DNA from 3 places in the Photobacterium atrarenae genome. Region 2 is predicted to be linked to each of the others. Evidence: predicted binding sites of a transcription regulator. Region 2 holds the regulator's gene; each other region holds the start of a gene.
The links. The regulator PurR, encoded in region 2, represses purine synthesis genes. The targets are predictions, from matches to a motif close to TNANGNAAACGTTTNCNTNA.
Positions count from the first base shown of each region.

Region 1 (6,728 bases), 400 kb from region 2:
GATGCCACCACCGTGATATCTGTTGTCTGCCATCAAAGGTATATTCAAAATATAGCTATTAACTGTGATGGGAAATATGATCTAAATCGTGATTTATATGATAAGAATGCTCGAACTTGTTATAAGCATGAAAAAATAATGGCTTTTATCGCAAGAAATCACCCTGCATGGGTTGATTTCACTGAGTTTGAGCAGTAGTATCCGCTCCTCTTTTTTTGTGGTGGTGTATATGAGCAGATTTGAGTGCCTAGAAAGAATTGTCGACGAATACCGTAAGAAAGTTCGTGACGCTGAGTTTAATAAACAGAATGACAGTGAAGTCGCCAAAGTCCTAGTTCTGCTTGTTGGAAACTCTATGTTCAGCTTGGCAGACGAATTTGCGGACTGGGTCAATCGTGGCGGTGATCGCAGCTACGGTGGCAAGTTCTTCGTGTCGAAGCAACTGATGACGTTGCTGGAGCCGGTCACTTTCCGCGGTGTCACCGTACGTCGTGATTCGATTAAACTGTTCCGAATTTCATAACGGTCCGGTTGATATCGTGAGTTCAATGACTCTCATAAAGAAAAATTGAAGAACATTTTTACCTTGCTCTGGTTTGCAGAGCCGGGTCTGCAAAAAAGGATGCCTCGGCATCCTTTTTTGCTTTCAGAACATCGGCTTGTCTGAGAGACTGGATATACAGCGCGATCTATGGTCAGATAGGCGGCAAGTCAAGTCAGAGAAGAGAGTCACAGACAATGGATGCAGAATTTTGGCATAGCCGATGGGCGGAAAATCGTATCGGCTTTCACCTGAACGATACCAACCCGGTATTGACCAAATACTGGCCGCGCCTCAACGCCTCGTACTCAGACACCGTGTTGGTGCCGATGTGCGGTAAATCGCTGGATATGACCTGGCTGGCGGAAAAACATGCCCAGGTGATTGGGGTTGAGTTGAGTGAAATTGCGGTGCGGGCGTATTTCTCTGAGCATCTGTACACGCCGACGGTGATCCCGCTGGGTAACGGTCAGACCTTGTATGAGTTTGATGAGGTGAGCATCTATTGCGGGGATTTCTTCGCAACCAAGATCGATCCGGTGGATGTGGTTTACGATCGGGCTGCGCTGATTGCGATGCCGCCTTCAATGCGCAAAATGTACGTCGAGCAACTGCTGTCGATGGTCAAAGCCGGCGGGCGTATCCTGCTGGTGACGCTGGATTATCCGCAAGCTGAGATGGACGGACCGCCGTTTTGTGTCACCGGGGAAGAAGTGGCGCAGCTGTTCAGTGGCTGTCAGATCACCCATCTTGAGCGTGATGAGGCCGACGAAAGCCATCCGCGTCGTCAACGAGGTCTGTCTCGCTTTGCCGAAGAAGTCTGGCTGATTGAACTGCCGTAAAACATTCTGTTTAATTGAGATGCATGCTATCCATTGCTGAGCGTGCCTCCGATGACAAAAGGAGCCCCAGGGCTCCTTTTGTTGTCTCAGGGCACCATGCAGGCGCCTGTGAAGGGTTTAGTCGAAAATGACTTTGACATCTGCCGCAGTGTCTTTGGCGGCAGAAATGGCGCTGTCGATACTATCACGTCGACAGAGCGCGACGCCCAGGCGACGGCGGCCGTTGATTTCCGGCTTGGCAAACAGGCGCAGCTGAGTTTGCGGTCGCGCCAGGGCCGCGGTCAGGTTATCAAAGCGGACATTATCAGAAACGCCCTGAGGCAGGATCACCGCCGATGCCGCCGGGCCAAATTGCTGGATGCTATGCACGGGCAGCCCGAGGAAAGCACGGACGTGGAGGGCAAACTCGGACAGATCCTGTGAGATCAGCGTGACCAGGCCGGTATCGTGCGGGCGAGGGGAAACTTCGCTAAACAGGACCTTGTCCCCTTTCACGAAGAGCTCGACCCCAAACAAGCCGTAACCGCCGAGGGCGGTGACGACTTTTTCAGCGACCTGCTGCGCGGCTTGCAGTGCGGCTTCCGACATCTGCTGCGGCTGCCAGGACTCACGATAGTCCCCGTCTTCCTGACGATGGCCAATTGGAGCGCAGAAGTGGATTCCATCTACGGCGCTGACGGTCAGCAGGGTGATCTCATAGTCAAAGTCGACAAAGCCTTCAACGATGACCCGCCCGGCACCGGCGCGTCCGCCTTCCTGGGCATACTGCCAGGCAGATTCGATATCGGCCTGGGTTTTGACCACACTTTGCCCCTTACCTGAGGAGCTCATAATCGGCTTGACCACGCACGGGGTGCCGATGTGCTCAATGGCCCGGACAAAGTCGGGGTAGGTTTCCGCAAATGCGTAAGGGGAAGTCGGGATATTCAGGGTTTCAGCGGCCAGGCGACGGATCCCTTCGCGGTTCATTGTCAGTTGAGTGGCCTTGGCAGTCGGGACGACATTGACGCCCTCGGTTTCCAGTGCAACCAGAGTATCGGTTGCAATCGCCTCGATTTCCGGCACCACGTAATGCGGTTGTTCCTTGGCAATGACAGCCTTCAGCGCATCGCCGTCCAGCATGTCAATCACATGGTGGCGGTGTGCGACTTGCATTGCCGGCGCATCGGCATAGCGATCCACGGCAATCACTTCCAGCCCTAAGCGCTGACATTCAATGGCGACTTCTTTCCCCAGCTCGCCGGAACCAAGTAACAGGACACGGGTGGCATCGGGACGGGTAGCTGAACCTAACATGACGTTTCCTTACACTAAGTGTTGATATTGCTGGGGATCATACAGGATTCACTGAATTGCGCAAACGTTTGCTTTTCGTTTTCTACGCAGTTGACTCTTTGGTTTGGCTGCGGTTCTGATTTGGTTTGGATTGGTTGTTAAAATTATGATTTAAAGGTGAATTTCGTTGATGTTAAGTCGGCTTTAGGCGAAAAAAGATTGTCAAAGTTGTGTCATGTTTGGCAGCGAGGGCTCGAGTTGGGCGCTCGTTTGAGGTTAACTTGTTATCAGGATTAGCAATGGCAGAGTTGTTCCATGAAAAAAATAGTTTTAGGTCTGGCACTGGCGCTGTCCGTGCCAATGTCAGCACATGCGGCTCAGAGTGCCGGTGTCTTTTTCGGTAGCCCGATGAGCGGGGTACAGCTGAAACATAATGACTTGCGTTTCTCCGTGGGTGTGGATGATTTCGGGGTTGCGGTCGATAAAACGTTCAACCTCGGCACCCTGACTCATAACCCGGAGCTGAATAGTTTCTATACCTTTGCCGGTGCGCAATATGTTGATGATCATGACCACAAGCATGACCATGATAACGAACTCGGCGTCCGCGCTGGTGCCGGCTTTGAAGTGCCGGTGGAAAAATTCGAGTTTTACGGTGAAATCGGCCCGACCCTGTACGTGGTTGAAGATGTCGATATGGAGCTGGAAGGTGCATTAGGTCTGCGTTACCGCTTCTAAAATCGACCTCCGTTCTGCTTGTCATCAGCCCCAGGTCGGATTGCTCCGGCCTGGGGTTTCTCCGTTCTGTCAGTGGAGGAAATCACGTCAGTCAAGGCATAGGCTGTGGCTCCAGGTCGCGGCAATTTAGTTGCTTTCAATTTCCTGGAAATATTTTTTGGCACCGTCGTGCAACGGGGCTGCCAGCCCGTTGTGCATCATCATCTTTGGATCCAGATTCGTCAGTGCCGGGTGCAGCTTGCGGAATGTGTCGAAGTGCTCAAACACGGATTTGACGACCTGGTAAATCACCTCGTCCTTCATGCGGGCAGAGGTGACCAGGGTGGCATGGATCCCGAAGGTGTTGACTGTTTCGGGGGTTCCCCGGTACATCCCGCCCGGAATACTGGCTGGTTGGTAAAACTCATTTTCCTCGATCAGCTTGTTTACCACCGGACCGGTTACCGGAATGATCACGCTATTACATGCCGTGGTTGCTTCTTTGATGGTATTGTTTGGATGACCGGCGGTAAACACCATGGCATCGATTTTATTTTCACACAGCGCTCGGGACTGCTCTGCGGCATTGAGCTCAGTCAGCTTGGCAAAATTCTTCTTCGACCAGCCCATGGCTTTCATCAGTACTTCCATTGTAGCGCGCTGCCCGGAGCCCGGGTTACCGATATTCACCCGCTTTCCTTTCAGGTCGGCAAACGTCTTGATCCCGGCATCGGCGCGAGCCACCACGGTAAACGGCTCTGCATAGATAGAAAATACAGTCCGCAGGGACTTGAACGGGCCTTGGTCAGTAAACGCACTGGTGCCGAGATAAGCATGGTACTGCCAGTCGGATTGGGCGATCCCCAGTTCTAAATCATTTTCCCGAATGGCGTTGAGGTTATAGATAGAACCGTCTGTGCTTTCGACGGCGCAGCGAATGCCATGTTGTTCGCGTTGAATATTGATCAAGCGGCAAATCGCGCCGCCGGCAGGGTAGTAGACACCGGTGACGCCACCGGTCCCGATAGTGATGAATGTCTCGGCGTGCGCCGGGGATAGCAAGGCGGTGATCAACGCCGCCAACAACCAGGAAAAGAAGCCGGGCAATTTCATATCGTCCTCTGTAAGCAGCACAAGGAAGCCGGGGTTGAATCAAAAGTATATACCGAACTTGATTTCAGCAGCTGGGATTGGTGTGGCGAACGGCTGTTCGGAGCGCGGATACAAAAATCCCCGCAGGGCGGGGATTGAAGGGAAGGCTTGCGTTATGCCGGCTGGCGCTTGATTGTGGCGGCGCGCTTGTTTTCCCATTGGGTGATAAAGGCCACCGACAGAATGATAATCGCTGCGCCTAGCCACAGCCGACCCGGCGGTACCCAGCCAAAGACCACCCAGCCGGCCAGGACGTTGAGTGGCAGTTTGGCGTGGTCAAAGGGCTGAACAAAGGAGGCATCGGCGACTGCATAGGCTTTCGCGATCGCCCATTGGGCCAGGGCCGTCAGCAAGCCTGCGCCCAGCAACAGGAGCCAGGTCAGCCCGCCGCTGGGCAGGGTGAAGTCCGGGACGGCCAGGAACAGGTTAAACGGCGTGATCAGCAGCAGCAGGTAGACCACGATGGTGGTCGGGGAGTCGTGCGATGACATCCGTTTCACCATCAGGGAGTAACAGGCCCAGAAAAAAGCCGCGCCGACCGGCAGTAAAGAAGCCCAGTTAAATGCATCGGACCACGGCTCTAAGATAATCATGGCGCCGCAGAATCCGGTCAGGGTTGCAGCCCAGCGTGCCGGGCCGACGTTTTCTTTCAGGAACAAGCCGGAGCCGACGGTTGCAAACAGCGGTGAGGTCATCAGCAGCGCGATCCCCTGCCAGATCGGCACCGGATAAGCCAGTGCCCACAGCCAGAGCTGGATCCCGATGACCGACAGGAATACGCGCAGGCAATGCATGCCAAAATGCTTGGTCTGTAATGCACGGCGCAACCCGAGGCTATGCAGCCAGGGAAAAATCGCCACCAGGGCAATGAAATACTGGATCAGCGCAACAGTCGTGGACGGCAACTGCAGCATGACACTCAAATACTGCGCCATGCTGTTGACCATTGCAAAGGCAAGCCCTGCGCCGAGCATCCAACTGGCGCCCTGAAGCGGGTTGTGTTGATGTGACATGAAATTATGATGAGTCGATAGTAAATAAATCTATCGGCATCATAACCCCGGTGGCGGGATGTTGAAACTAATTTGTAAAGAAAAACCGCCAGTTGGCGGTTTTTTTGATGTGAATAGTGACTATCCGGCAGCGATTATGCAGCGACGTAGCTCAGCGGAATATCCGGATTCAACGCTTCTAGAGTATTTTGCGTGTCTGCCAGATAACTGATGGCACTGTCCGATTTTTCGACCAGTGCGGCTTCAACAATCTCTACAAACGGGTAACCGGCCATATTCATATTGATCAGTGCGACTTGCAGCGGCGGCAGGCTCGGGTTGAATGCAGCATTTTCTGCATACATACCGGTGAAAATGCGGCCGTCTTTGGCTTTCAACGCAACGCCGCCGAAGCTTCGGGAGTAAGGCGCGTGAGAGCGGTTGGCTGCCTGGCAGGCGTCATTAATCAGGGCTTCGGTTGCCTCGGTTGTCATCCCGTGGTTGACCTGGGTCATGAGCGCTTCAGTAATGTTCAGATCGGCCGGGCCGAACGACTCCGGTAAATATTCTTGTAATGTTTTTGCTTCACGCTCAGGGAGTTGAATAATCAGTTCCTGCGCGGTCGTCAGTTCATTCATGAACTGGCGGCAGTGGCCACAAGGGCTGTAGTTGATCGTGATATCGGTAATGCCGGTTTCACCTTTGACCCAAGCGTGGCTGATCGCAGATTGCTCGGCATGAACCGTTTGGGATAAGCCTGTGCCAAGGAATTCCATGTTGGCGCCGAAGTAGAGACGACCGGATTGACCCCGGACAATTGCTCCGACGAAGAAATTAGAAATAGGAGCAACAGAATAAGCAGCGGCAATAGGGAGGAGTGCGACGCGAAGTTCGCTGTCTGACAATTGGGTTTGTTCAAGCAGTTGTTGGAACGTTGCTGGACTCAAGGTTGCATCAAAGTCTGGTTGTTCCAAAACAGGTTGTAGCGCAGTTGCCAGTTCTGCCGGTAATGTGCTTAAAGCATCCATTACTTTCCTATGCATGAGTTTGTCACTCCGTCTTGTGTATGGAGAAACATTGTAGACCTGGCTTTATGAAATAAGAGTGATCTATGTCACATATAGATTATGCTCGTTTCACTTATTACATAATTGAGAGTGGTGTCACACAGGTTTGAATTTTTATACTCATATTTTTCAATAAGTTAAA
Region 1 is NZ_CP101508.1:1,794,407-1,801,134, reverse strand. It holds gene NNL38_RS08585 (hypothetical protein) at 230-523, shown strand; gene NNL38_RS08580 (thiopurine S-methyltransferase) at 739-1,383, shown strand; gene purT (formate-dependent phosphoribosylglycinamide formyltransferase) at 1,501-2,679, opposite strand; gene NNL38_RS08570 (hypothetical protein) at 2,974-3,396, shown strand; gene NNL38_RS08565 (TAXI family TRAP transporter solute-binding subunit) at 3,523-4,488, opposite strand; gene NNL38_RS08560 (DMT family transporter) at 4,641-5,540, opposite strand; gene cdd (cytidine deaminase) at 5,675-6,562, opposite strand.
Region 1: purT (formate-dependent phosphoribosylglycinamide formyltransferase) is a predicted target of PurR. The motif match lies at 2,736-2,755, and genes of this name have one in related genera.

Region 2 (6,728 bases):
AAGGCGCCTTAATTTCAAAAATCGACCCCATCGAATGGACAATGGTGGTCATTGGCCCCCAGGAAGGCAAGGTTTCCAGCACGGCCTGAGCATGCTCGCCCGGCAGGGTTTCAACCCACTCAGACGGGAAGGCCATAATCACCTCCCCTTCTGTAATATCCAACTCCTGAGCAATCAGTACCGCATGCAACGCCGGGTTTTCAGCCAGCATCTCCGCAACTTTGATCTTCAGGGATTCTAAAGCAATTTTTTCAAACACTGTTTCTCTCCAAATCACACTGTATCAGAACTGTACCAGAGCAACAGGTTGCCTACAGTGCATGGGGTTCGTCTGACGAAGTCACGCTTCAAAGGCACTCATCATGCACGTCGCCATGCTTGCTGCAGCAACCAGCTCAATCGCAACAGCGAAACTGCCCACAACATGAAGTAAGGCGCCTTTCAAATGATAGCGGATCGTATTTGCACGCATCATAATGACCCGCAAACAACATTGCAAATGATAATTGATATTATTCGTGTTTCGTGGATAATGAGGGAAAAGTTCGTCCCACAAGCGACCCTGACAACTCTATTGATAATATTAGTTTCTATTTATCAATCAGTTGCTAATCATTGTTCGCCATTATTATCTTGCGGGAGAATCCTGAATCATTCACCGGCATCCGGCATCAATTGAAGGTAGATCCACCCAAATGAACATGACACGTTATGTCACCGCTGCCGCTGTCTTCATACTCGTTCACGATATCAAACCACACAACTATTAATGGAAAAGGATTAATCATGAAGCGTATTGCTCTGGCGACCGCACTCCTGCTCACCACAAGCGCAGCCTGGGCTAGTGAACGGATCATCAGCGCGGGGGCCGCCGTCACCGAGCTGATGTATGCGCTCGATGCCCAGTCGCAAATTGCGGCGGTTGATATTACCAGCAAGCCACTGGTCGATCAGTCAGTTCCGACGTTGGGCTACCATCGCCAGCTCTCTGCCGAAAGCCTGATCGCCCTCAATCCGACCCGCTTGCTGGGATCAAATGAGATGGGACCGAAAACGACCCTGGACTTGCTCCGTCAGGCCGGGATCGCAGTCAATATCCTCAACTCCGGCGAAACCGTGGATGATTTGATGATCCGAATTGATCAGGTCGGCGAACTCACGGGCAAGCAGGCCCAGGCAGCCGTTTTACAACAGGACGTCAAAGCCAAGCTTGCGGTTATCCAGGCGAACCTGGCACAAACCCAAACACCGAAGAAAGTCCTGTTTTTGTTGATCCGCGAAGGCCGCCCAGCCAATGTAGCCGGGCGCAACACCACTGCCGATACCGTGATCACTTTAGCCGGAGGGGTAAACCCGGCAGCCGAGGCCGTCGAATCCTACAAACCGATCTCCGTCGAAGCGATGGTGGAAATGCAACCCGATATCATTCTGCTTAGCTCACGCACCCTGTCCCATATTGGCAGTGCCGATGATCTGCTGCAGAAAATGCCACTGCTCGTTGCGACCCCGGCGGGACAGAACAAAGCAATCGCCACCATTGATGGCACCGCACTGATCGGCGGACTGGGCCTGAAAAGCCTGAACGAAGCGGCACGTTTGAACACCGTGTTTTACCCACACTAACTGACCCGAATAACACTATGCAGTTTCAACGCATTCCTGCCGCCATTATTTTTCCGCTAGGCCTGCTGGTCCTGGCAGCCGCGATCACCAGCTCGGTCGTCGTCGGTCCGATGGGTATCAGCTTTAGCGACAGCCTGAAAGCCCTGCTGCCCTGGCAGCCCGAGCTCCCGGCACATATTCAGATTGTGATCCACCAAATCCGGCTGCCGCGCACCCTGCTCTGTATTGCCGTCGGGGCCATTCTGGCCCTGTGCGGCGCCGTGATGCAAGGCCTGTTCCGAAACCCGCTGGCTGATCCCGGCATTATCGGCGTTTCCGGCGGTGCCAGCCTGGGCGCGGCTTTGGCGATTGTTGTATTTGCACCGCTGGCAACAAACTATCCATTGCTGCTCTCGCTGGGCACCGTACCAGTCTTCGCGTTTGTCGGCGGCGCGGTGAGCACCTACCTGGTCTATCGCCTCGGCACTGACAAAAACGGCACTTCAGTGACCGTCATGCTATTGGCCGGGGTGGCCATTGCTGCGCTTTCCGGCGCTGCAATGGGCCTGATGAACTATCTGGCCGATGATCAGGCGCTGCGAGATCTGTCTTTATGGAGCATGGGCTCGCTGGCTGGCGCGACTTGGCCGGGGATCGCCCTGGCGTTCGTGGCCTTAGGAGCCCTGATGCTGCTGTTTGATCGCGATGCCAATGGCCTCAATGCCTTCTTGCTCGGTGAAGCGGAAGCCCGGCATATGGGCATCAATGTCCAGCGGCTCAAACGTCGTTTGATCCTGCTGTGCGCTGCCGGTGTCGGGATCTGTGTTGCCTTGAGCGGCGTGATTGGCTTTCTCGGCCTGATCATCCCGCATCTGGGCCGTATGCTGTGTGGTCCGAACCACAAAACCTTGCTCCCACTTTCAGCGCTGCTGGGGGCACTGGTACTGCTGGTGGCCGATATGCTGGCGCGTGTCGTGGCTGCCCCGACGGAATTACCGGTGGGGATTATTACCGCGATTCTCGGCGCGCCATTCTTTATCTTTATGCTGATGAAGCAACGAGGCAGAATGTCATGACTCCTCCTCAAAATCCTGTCTCGGCACCCGAGCATCCGACCCCCGCGATTGAAGCCCGTGCGTTGAATCTGACCCTGGGCGGAAAGAAGCTGCTGGATGATTTTAGCCTCAATATTGCCAGCGGCGAACTGACCGCCCTGCTCGGACCGAATGGCGCCGGAAAAAGTAGCCTGTTGAAAGTATTGTGCGGTGAAGCCGAAGGCGGTGGCACAATTCGCTTTTTTGGGAAAGAGCGCAAAGATTACCCACCAGCTACGCTGGCCAAACACCTGGGTATCTTGCCGCAGCACAGCAACCTGGCCTTCGCCTTTACCGCCCGGGAAGTGGTTGAGCTGGGCAGCCTCCCTCTACAACTAACGAGAAAAGACACCCAGGCGTTGGCGACGGAAAAAATGACCCAGGTCGACGTCCTCGAACTTCAGGACCGGTTGTACCCATCTTTATCCGGGGGGGAGAAACAGCGGGTGCACCTGGCCCGGGTGCTGACCCAACTCAGCCACGCTGGCGACCAGTGCATATTGATGCTGGATGAGCCGACATCGGCCCTGGATCTCTCCCACCAGCACCAGACCTTGCAAGTAGCCCGAACACTGGCTAACGCTGGCGCCGCAGTGATTGTGGTGATCCATGACCTCAATCTGGCCGCCCAATATGCCGACCGTTTGGTGATCGTCAACCATGGCAAGGTGCAGGCCGACGGGCCCCCCTGGCAGGCTTTAACCCCCGACACTATTCAGCGGGTCTACGGCTGGCCGGTCCATGTCAGCAAGCACCCGACCCAGGATTTTCCGGTGGTCCTGCCTGCGGCATAGCCCAAAAAGTGATTCCTGCTCAACGACCTGCTTTCTCACCCCCCCGGTTCTGCCGGGGCTATCTGATGCAACGGTCACTACATCAGATATGCATCCAAGTTTAGAAAAATTGCAGTAAGTTTGTTGATATCTATCAAGAATTATCACCTTGCGATACAGAAACGTTGCACTGTGCGCTACACTCAGTAGAATGTGATCGCAAGCGATTACACAATGCAACGCCTGAAAGGTGAGGAAGAAAGCCGCTCGTCAGAGAAGCGGCTTTTTGACGTTTTATACGCAGTATGAAACAGCATGATGGTCTTTATGAACGCAGATCATCATGCCAAACTGAACAATTATCTGGCCTGACTCCCGGAGGCATACCAGATACTTATTCAGTTTGGTACATGGCTGTTGAATGCTGTTCAGATCAATGAAGATAAATGGGCCCAGGCCCACTTTGAATTATTAGAAGAATAAGTATGGCAACGATTAAAGATGTTGCACGTTTGGCAGGTGTTTCAACCACAACAGTGTCTCACGTGATCAATAAAACCCGGTTTGTTGCAGAAGCAACTCAGAAGAAAGTTCTGGCCGCTGTAGACGAACTCAACTATGCCCCGAGTGCTGTGGCGCGTAGCCTGAAATGTAATACCACCCGAACCATCGGCATGCTGGTCACCAAGTCGACCAACCCATTTTTCGCCGAAGTAGTTCACGGTGTCGAAGAATACTGCTACGGAGAAGGCTACACCCTGATCCTGTGTAATACCGAAGGCAACCTGGAAAAACAGCGCGATTACCTGCGAATGCTGGCTGAGAAACGCGTGGATGGCCTGCTGGTGATGTGTTCCGATCTTGACGATAAGCTGCTGGCCCTGCTGGAACGCCAGAAAGATCTGCCGATGGTGATCATGGACTGGGGACCAGAGAGCCCGCATACCGACAAGATTCAGGACAATGCTGAGCTGGGCGGATATGTCGCGACCAAGTACTTTATTGAGCACGGCCACCAGAAAATTGGCTGCCTCACCGGCCATACCGAGAAACTCACGTGCCGTGAGCGCCTCAAAGGCTTCTACAAAGCAATGGAAGAAGCCAATCTGAGCGTAAATCCGGACTGGCTGATTGAAGGTGACTTTGAATGTGAATCTGCTGTTGCCGCGGCAAAGCAATATATCGCGATGGACGATCGCCCAAGCGCCATTTTCTGTTTCAATGATATTATGGCCATGGCGCTGATCAGTACCTTTGAGCAGGCCGGGCTGCGCGTACCGGATGATGTTTCCATTATCGGCTACGACAATATCGACCTGGCGCCTTACTTCTCTCCGCCGCTGACCACCATCCACCAGCCGAAGCAGCGCCTGGGTCAGAAGGCCATTGAGATCCTGATGGCACGGGTGAAAGACAAACAACATGAGCGCCGTATCTTTGAGATGGCTCCGGAATTGGTTGTCCGTAAATCTGTCAAGAAGATAAACGCTTAATTGCTTATCACTTTCAATTTTGCCATACAAAAAAACCGATAGCTTGCTATCGGTTTTTTGTTGCAATTTTGACATTGCCCTCAAGTTCTATTACTGACAAAGTTATTTATGGGTAAATCATGGGTTAGAATCGTTCTAAAACTGTGCTACCTGTTCAAAAATTGTGACTCTTGGATATTCTTGTCCCGATGATATTGCTTTATTTGTGGAAGGAGTGTCACATTTTTAAAAGTGGGACCAAGTTCAAAAATATCTTCTGAGATATGCTTATTTGTGTCACGAACAAGGCAAACCATTTGAAAGAATGGGACGCAAAGCTTCCGGCCTAAAAGTCGCTTATTTATCAATAATTAAGTCAACTTATGGTAGCGGGGTTGCCGATGGATATAGCAAGAAGTCATGCTCAGAATTCTGACAAATCCCTGACATTGCTTTTCTTTGAAATTTGCTAATCTGAATCCTCGCTCTGTTGTTAGGTGACTCAAGAAATTTTTCACCGAGAAAGAAGCATGGACAAACCAGTACTTAAAGATTCTCTTCGACTATTTCGTTGTTTTGACAATGTAAAATCACGTTCAATGTTTGGTGGCTTTGGAGTTTTCTCAGGCGAAACCATGTTTGCGTTAGTGGTTAACGACAAACTGCACCTGCGGGCCAATGCTGAAAACGAAGAACAATTCAAGAAAGCCGGATTGAGCCCGTACGTTTACAAAAAACGTGGGTTCCCGGTGGTCACGAAACATTACGCAATTCCTGAGGAATGGTGGAATGAACCGGAGAAAATCATCGAACACGCAAAGCACTCTTTTGAAGCTGCCAAGCAGGATAAAGAAAAGAAAAGCCAGAGTGGCCCAAGCCGGATCAAGGATCTGCCGAACCTGCGCTTAGCTAATGAGCGGATGTTGAAAAAAGCAGGGATCACGACCGTCGATGAGCTCTACGAAGCCGGTGCGTTGAACGCTTTCAAAGCGTTGCAGGAAACCCACCAGGACACGGTTAATATCGATTTGCTGTGGGCCCTTGAGGGTGCGGTCAGCGGACGCCATTGGTCTGTGATTCCGCAGCAGCGTCGCTCTGAGCTGTTGGCGAAATTAAACTCCTGAGCAACCCACCTATCGGTTTCTCTGAACATACCTATTTCGAAAGAGGCGATTTCCGCCTCTTTCTGCTCCCCAGTATCCCTCACTGGCCTTCCACATCATATGACTACCAGTAACTGAACAACAGTCTGCCAAGGAGCTCTCCCTCACACGACGTAGAATGTCAAATTTGCACCAAGTGAATGACATTTTTCTGTGAAGAAATGCCAAACATTGACACCACTCCCAAAGCTGTTCACAAATCAGTCAACAAGGTTTTCATCCCCTGCTGGCTCAGTAGAATTGGGGCGTCAACGCAGCCGCCGCAGGGAGGGTCTTATGTACAGCTCGCAACCTTTTCCAGGACAATCCAGCCAGATGTTCAAAGACAAGTTTTGCAAATGGCCGAAACTGATGCGTTTGTTAGTTTTGCTCAACTTGCTGCCCACCATTGTGATTGTCTTCGTCGTCCATCAGCAACTCGCCCCATTTTCAATGCTGGATGAAGTGTTGGCAGTGACCGCAGGGTTTAACGGCCTCCTCCTGTTGTGGGGGGTACTGCTTAAAATCCGCTCTAAAAAGTACTGGTATCGCAATTACCATATCGGTAAAACCATGGCTGTAGCCTTGCTGCCGGTCCTAGCTTCCGGATATCTGTTTATCTCTCAGCCCACTATGCCGGACATG
Region 2 is NZ_CP101508.1:1,394,609-1,401,336, reverse strand. It holds gene hutX (heme utilization cystosolic carrier protein HutX) at 1-211, opposite strand, end outside; gene NNL38_RS06585 (hypothetical protein) at 341-475, opposite strand; gene NNL38_RS06580 (heme/hemin ABC transporter substrate-binding protein) at 787-1,623, shown strand; gene NNL38_RS06575 (FecCD family ABC transporter permease) at 1,641-2,678, shown strand; gene NNL38_RS06570 (heme ABC transporter ATP-binding protein) at 2,675-3,490, shown strand; gene purR (HTH-type transcriptional repressor PurR) at 3,955-4,962, shown strand; cyclic di-GMP riboswitch class I at 5,239-5,344, shown strand; gene NNL38_RS06560 (TfoX/Sxy family DNA transformation protein) at 5,472-6,065, shown strand; gene NNL38_RS06555 (hypothetical protein) at 6,381-6,728, shown strand, end outside.

Region 3 (6,728 bases), 1.0 Mb from region 2:
TGAAAGTCAGTGTCCAAAATGAAGATCTAGTGAAGAAGTAACTCTGCATATTTACGTCGGGCTGAGTGGTCGCTACTTTCTTGGTGGTTTGATATAGTTTGGCCGAATTTTGATTAATGGAATAAAAAATGTCTACAACTTCCCCTGTCCGTAAAGCGGTGATCCCGGTTGCTGGTTTGGGTACGCGGATGCTGCCTGCAACCAAAGCGATTCCGAAAGAAATGTTGCCGATTGTTGACAAACCACTGATCCAGCACGTGGTGAACGAGTGTGTGGCGGCTGGTATCAAAGAGATCGTATTGGTGACCCATTCGTCGAAAAACTCGATTGAAAACCATTTTGATACCTCCTTTGAGCTGGAGGCCACGCTGGAGAAGCGGGTCAAGCGCCAGCTCCTGGAAGAAGTTCAGAGCATTTGTCCGAAAGATGTCACCATTATGCATGTCCGTCAGGGACAGGCAAAAGGGCTGGGCCATGCGGTGCTGTGCGCGTATCCGCTGGTGGGAGACGAGCCGTTTGCCGTGGTGTTACCGGATGTGATCCTGGATGATGCCGCCAGTGATTTGCGCCAGGAGAACATGGCCGCCATGGTTAAGGCCTTTGACGAGACCGGCATTAGCCAGGTGATGGTTGAGCCGGTGCCGATGTCTGAAGTCTCAAGTTATGGCGTGGCGGATGTTAATGGCAGTGACCTTGCACCTGGCGAAACAGCTGCCATGAGCAAGGTGGTTGAAAAGCCCCCCGTTGAAGAAGCGCCATCGAACCTGGCCATTGTGGGTCGTTATGTCTTGCCGGCTGAAATCTGGAAGCTGCTGGCGCGAACGCCAGTCGGTGCCGGTGATGAAATTCAGCTGACCGATGCGATTGATATGCTGATGGAATCGACCCAGGTAAATGCGTTCCACATGTCCGGTAAGAGCCATGATTGCGGCAGTAAGCTGGGTTATATGCAGGCTTTCGTTGAGTACGGCATGCGCCACGAGACGTTGGGTGAAGACTTTACCAGCTACCTCAAGGCTATGGCAAAAAGCCTATAGTGGCTCGGTTCAGCGTATTTTAGTTTGCATGAGTGTTAGCCCATGCTGACCACCGTGTGGCGGTTCGTGTTGTCCGCCGGCGAAGCGCACGAAAAAGCGAAAGGGGCCACCTTTCGCTTTTTGTTTTTAACCTGGGATGATGCTTTACGTCATTTTCGGTACTTATTCGTCTTCGCTGTGGTATTGCTCACAAGCAAGCAGAGTGTTCTCAATCAAGGTCGCAACGGTCATCGGGCCAACGCCGCCCGGTACCGGGGTGATATGGCGGGCTTTTTCACGGGCGACGTCATACTCGACATCACCAACCAGTTTACCGTTATCCAGGCGGTTGATCCCCACATCCAGTACGGTTGCACCGGCCTTAATCCAGTCACCCGGGATAAAGTTCGGCTTGCCCACGGCAACGACCAGAATATCGGCCTGGCGAACATGTTGCTCCAGATTTTGGGTAAAACGATGACAAGTGGTGGTGGTCGCACCGGCCAGTAGCAGTTCCAGCGTCATTGGTCGGCCAACAATATTGGACGCGCCGACAATCACCGCATGTTTGCCGCGAACCGGAATGTTATAGCGCTCAAGCAGGGTCATTACCCCTTTTGGGGTGCAAGAACGAAGTTTCGGGATCCGCTGACACAGACGACCGACATTATAAGGATGGAAACCATCGACGTCTTTTTCTGGATCGATTCGTTCCAAAACTTTGGTGGCATCGATCCCGGCCGGGAGCGGCAACTGGACCAGAATCCCATCGATACTCTGATCGGCATTGAGCTCATCGATCAGTGCCAGCAGCTCAGTCTCGCTTGTGGTCGACGGAAGGTCGAACGATTTTGAGGTAAAGCCGACTTCATCACAGGCCTTGCGTTTGCTGCCGACATAAATTTGCGAAGCGGGATCTTCCCCGACAAGGACAACGGCAAGCCCAGGGGCACGCAGCCCAGCTTCGGTTCTCGCTTTTACCCGTGCAGCAACTTCTTGACGAACAGTTTGTGAAATCAGTTTTCCATCAATAATTTGAGCGGCCATGTTTATCCTTTGAGCTGTTAATAACTGAGCGGCGTTATTGTCGCAGAGAATGGGGGATAGGTCTAGCGCAAACGTTTGCTTTTTGGTGTTTGTCTGGAGGAAGGCGCGATGAGAGGCGGCCGGTCGGCGTGAGATGTACTGCAACCATGTTTAATACGGCTGGGAGCCATGTTGTCTGCATGACCTGAATTTCGTGAATTGAATCAAATTGTTGCTCCTTTAACCGCTTGGTCGTAGCGAAGGGAAATTTCCGGCAAAAAGCGTTGACGTGGGAGACGGGCAACGTATAATCCCGTCCCGTAACTTTTGTTACGCACGCCGTGCGCCCTTAGCTCAGTTGGATAGAGCACGTGCCTTCTAAGCATGTGGTCACAGGTTCGAATCCTGTAGGGCGTGCCATTCTTTGAAAGCCCCGATAAGCTTTTTGCTTGTCGGGGCTTTTTCGTTTTGGCCTTGCCCTGCCTTAGCAGATTTTATCCCTGTCCGCTGAGGGTTTTGTTATGGCACCGGGGGATATCACGTCTCAAATCCCTGATGAACTTCAGGTTTTCATTATATTGAAGAGTCAGCCGAAGAAACAGATTTATGGCTGATTCATCAATAGACAACTTTCTTTGATAGTGAAAAAAATAGAGCAATCTGTTAATTCGCCTGTAAAGGAAGACTATGTTTGAGCAAATCACCACGCTGATCGCCGAAATCAAAAAAGATCCTTCCCTGAAAGAGACCATCACTTTAGAGAGCCACCTGATTGAAGATGTGGGACTGGACTCGCTCGATATCATCGACTTTCTTCTGCAACTGGAAGTCGAGTTTGACCTCAGGCTTGATTTTGACCAGCTGGATTTTTCAATCATGCAGAGTACGCAAGCCCTGATGACGTTTATTGCCCAGCAGCAGTGTGAAGTGGCCGCGGATGAGCATTGAGATCCGATGGGCCTGCTTTGAGGCTGAAGCCTTATGGCAGGATCCCACTCTGGTGACGCTACCGAGCTTTGTCGCAGCACAAGCTGATTCCCAGCTGTCTTGCCTGGATGAAGTGCAGGTTGCCCGCACTGCGGCGGAACAGGTCTTCACTGTAATTGCGCCGGATCAGGCGTTAGTCGGGTATCACGCCAGTTTGGGCCTTGCGTCTTCACGTACCTCTGCCTTTGACAATCCTGAGGACTGGCTGGCCGCCGGAATGCCCCATTGGGCGGAAGCGGCAGCAGTATTGTGTCACGGGCTACCTCATCAAGGCCGACAGCGACCGTTTGCCTGTGTACCGGCCGCCTATCAGTGCACGGCAAGCTCGGCGCATCTGCCATCTTTTGACGCTGTGGTGAAAGTCAACGACAAGCGCTATGCCGTCGAGGTTTGCCGTCAGTTGAATATCCCGCAATTGGGGGAGATCGTTTCAACGCGATCGTCGCTGCTGGCGCTGAATGCCCACGCCCTGCCGATGATTTTAAAAGAGCCGTTTGGTGTCTCCGGTAAAGGCAGCTTGGTGGTGCGTCATCCGGCCATTTGGGAGCGCGTCAGGGAGCACTTGCTGTGCCAGGTTGCGGCTGGCCGGCAGGTGGGGCTCATCGCCGAGCCGTTTGTGGAGAAAGAGGTCGATTTTTCCAGCCAATGGCAGATCACCCGGGGCGGCGATATCACTTTGCTCGGGCTCTCGGAAATCACCAACGACAACCTGAAGTTCTCCGGGGTGAAGGCGATGGGCGATGGCCTGTTCCAGCGCATCCGGGCGCATGGGTACCCCGAGCTGTTGCGACCATTACTTGCCCGGCTGTATCAGGACGGGTATTGGGGGCCGGTTTGTGTGGATTCCATGCTGTTGACGAGTGGGGAAATCGTACCGGTTGTCGAGATCAATGCCCGAGAATCGATGGGCGGTATTGCACAGGATTGGTTCGCCCGTCTTGCCGTCGGCGGTGAGGTGCGGTTTCAGCAAGTCAGTGTCAAATACAGCCAGCCGCTCGATATCCGACAGCTGTTGGACGAACTGGCGCGGCGAGGCTGCCTGGTCACCGGTGAGCACCAATATGGGTATGTCCCGTTGAATAGTCGCTGCGTGCAATTGCCGGGCGAAACGCCACGGATTGGGCGGCTTTATCTGTTGCAAGTGGAGCCTGAGGATGATGCGCAGCAAGCACAGCTCGCTGCGGCACTCGCGGATCAGGGAGCCCGATTGTTATGACATCTGGCACGATTGCGATTTTAACCGCCAGCAGTGGGCTGGGAAGTTTTGTCCCTGCGGTCGCGCTGTCGAAATGGCTTCAACGACAACAGCGTTCTGTTCGTTTCTATGCCTTAGAGCAGCTCTACACACCGCAAGCTCTGGTCCGATTGGAAAAGACCAAGACGCAATGCCGGCGAAGCTTGCGTACGGCGTTGCTGACCCAACGCTGGCTGAGCCACAGTCCGGGATCGATCCGTGAGGCGATTGATGCTGACAAATGGCAAGTATTCAAGGCGCAATGGCAGCATTGTCCGCCGGAGCACGTGTTTCTCTTCAGTGGGTTCTGGCTGTCATTCATTTCCGAGCTGCAGGCGGCGCAAGGTGTGCGAAAAACGGGAGAAAACCAACCGGTTTATCATGGGGTACATGTGGATGTAACGGCGTCTCTCTCCTGGCAGCCCGGTGAGGTTGGTGGTCTGCAACACCATCACTTGCTTGCCGAAGGGAACGAGCAGTTTCTGGTGCCGCCGCCACCTGTGGTGGACTGGGCACAACGGGAGTCACGGGTCGCGGTGCATGGTGGTGGTTGGGACATCGGGGATCTCGACGCGTGTATCGCCATGCTGCGCACGCGTTATACCTTGTTGCAGGGTCAATCCTCGCTTGCCGATGCCGATGCCGATGCCGATGCCGAAAACTGGCACCTGTTGACCGATCCGGATTGGCTCCCTTGGCTTCACGGCTGCGCTGCCGGAGGGCAATACCCATCGCAGACGCTGCTTGGCCAGACGGAAATAAGGACTGGTGGGCTGAGTCGAGCGACAAATGCACGGCGTCCGGACGAGCCACCTTTTCAGCAACTGCTGTCTCGTTGTCGGGCGTTGATCACCAAACCCGGCGGGGCAAGCCTGATCGACAGTATGGCAACTGCGACGCCGCTCGTGCTGCTGCCCCCGTTTGGCGATTATGAAGCGGCCAATGGCCGGGCCTGGATCTCACGCGGTTTCGCCCTGAGCTTTGAGGACTGGAAAGCCCGGGGCTTTGCTCTGGCACCACTCTATCGCTGTCATCAGGCGTTGCTGGCGATGCGCGGCAATCGGGCTGTTTACGGAGAAACCTATGCAAACGAAAACGCAACAGAAGTTGGATGAACGCAGTTTTGCCCGGCTGAAGGCGCGGGTGAAGCAGATTTCGTCCACCCAGCGGGGGCTGCAACAGCGGGCAAACTGGGCGGCCGAGATGCCGCACCAGGTTGGGGTGAAGATGAATAATCAGTGTAACCTGCGCTGTCAGCACTGCTTTGAGTGGAATGATGAAGGCTATCACCACCAAATGGAGCGAGATGTCCGCTCGCAGGAAGTTGATCTGGCGATCATCGACAAACTGCTGCGGGCCACAGAATCGACCCAGGCGCCGTTTTATCTCTGGGGTGGTGAGCCGCTGATGTACAAGCAGATGGCAGCCCTGATGGATCGCTTCATCGAGCACCCGAGGTGGGTCACCATTTGCACCAATGGATTGCTGATTGAAAAGCACCTGGCGCAACTTTCCCGGATTGATGAGCGGCTGGCGCTGCTCATTAGCCTGGATGGACTGGAGGCCGAAAATGATGCGATCCGCGGCAAAGGGGTGTTCCGGCGGGTGGAGCGTATCATTCGCACCTTGTTGGAACAGCGCCAACGCCAGGCGTTTGCCGGTAAAGTGTCGCTGTGCCTGACGATCAGCGACAGCATGGTCGGCAAGCTGTTTGAGTTTGTCCGCTACTTTTCCGATTTGGGCATCGACAGTGTGTACCTGGTGTTTCCCTGGTATATCCCGTCTCAGGTTGCCGAGCAGATGGATCAATGGGTCGGGGAGCAACTGCCCTGGAAGCAGGCGCGGCTGGCCGGGACCCGGGAATACAGCTGGCACGGTTATACCTACCATTTAAGCGACAGCAACATCCCCGCGCTGCTTGACGATATCGCTCGTATCAGTGCTCAAACCTGGGATTGCCGGGTGCGTTTTCATCCCAATCTTGAACCTCACGAGGTCCCTGATTTTGTTGCTGGCAGTACCAAACCCGCTGAAAACAAAACGTTTTGCAGTGCGATTCGCAACCGGCTGGATGTCCTGCCCAACGGGGATGTCACCTCATGCAAGTTTTTTCCCGAGCTGGATGTCGGGAATCTGCAGTTGCTGCCGGTGCGGGAAGTCTGGCACAGCGCGGCGTACCAGGCTTTTCGCAAACAGCTGCATTGTGGGCTGATGCCCGTCTGTGCCAAGTGCACCTTGCTTTACAGCACCGGCTGAGCCAATCAGGAAAGGAAGTGTGATGTCGAATACAAATATCTTACAAAATAAACTGCCGGTCTGGGTCACCCTCCAGCTCACGGATGCCTGCAACCTGCGTTGCAAAATGTGTTACGAGTGGGGAGAAAACGGTGCCTATCACGGGCGGAAAATCTCCCGGCTGGATAAAGACGCTGTGCTGCGGGTCATCGATGAATGTCTACCGGTCA
Region 3 is NZ_CP101508.1:2,416,647-2,423,374, reverse strand. It holds gene rfaH (transcription/translation regulatory transformer protein RfaH) at 1-41, shown strand, start outside; gene galU (UTP--glucose-1-phosphate uridylyltransferase GalU) at 129-1,037, shown strand; gene folD (bifunctional methylenetetrahydrofolate dehydrogenase/methenyltetrahydrofolate cyclohydrolase FolD) at 1,200-2,063, opposite strand; tRNA gene NNL38_RS11370 (tRNA-Arg) at 2,386-2,462, shown strand; gene NNL38_RS11365 (phosphopantetheine-binding protein) at 2,730-2,990, shown strand; gene NNL38_RS11360 (ATP-grasp domain-containing protein) at 2,980-4,245, shown strand; gene NNL38_RS11355 (hypothetical protein) at 4,242-5,378, shown strand; gene NNL38_RS11350 (radical SAM protein) at 5,347-6,519, shown strand; gene NNL38_RS11345 (radical SAM protein) at 6,542-6,728, shown strand, end outside.
Region 3: folD (bifunctional methylenetetrahydrofolate dehydrogenase/methenyltetrahydrofolate cyclohydrolase FolD) is a predicted target of PurR. The motif match lies at 2,127-2,146, and genes of this name have one in related genera.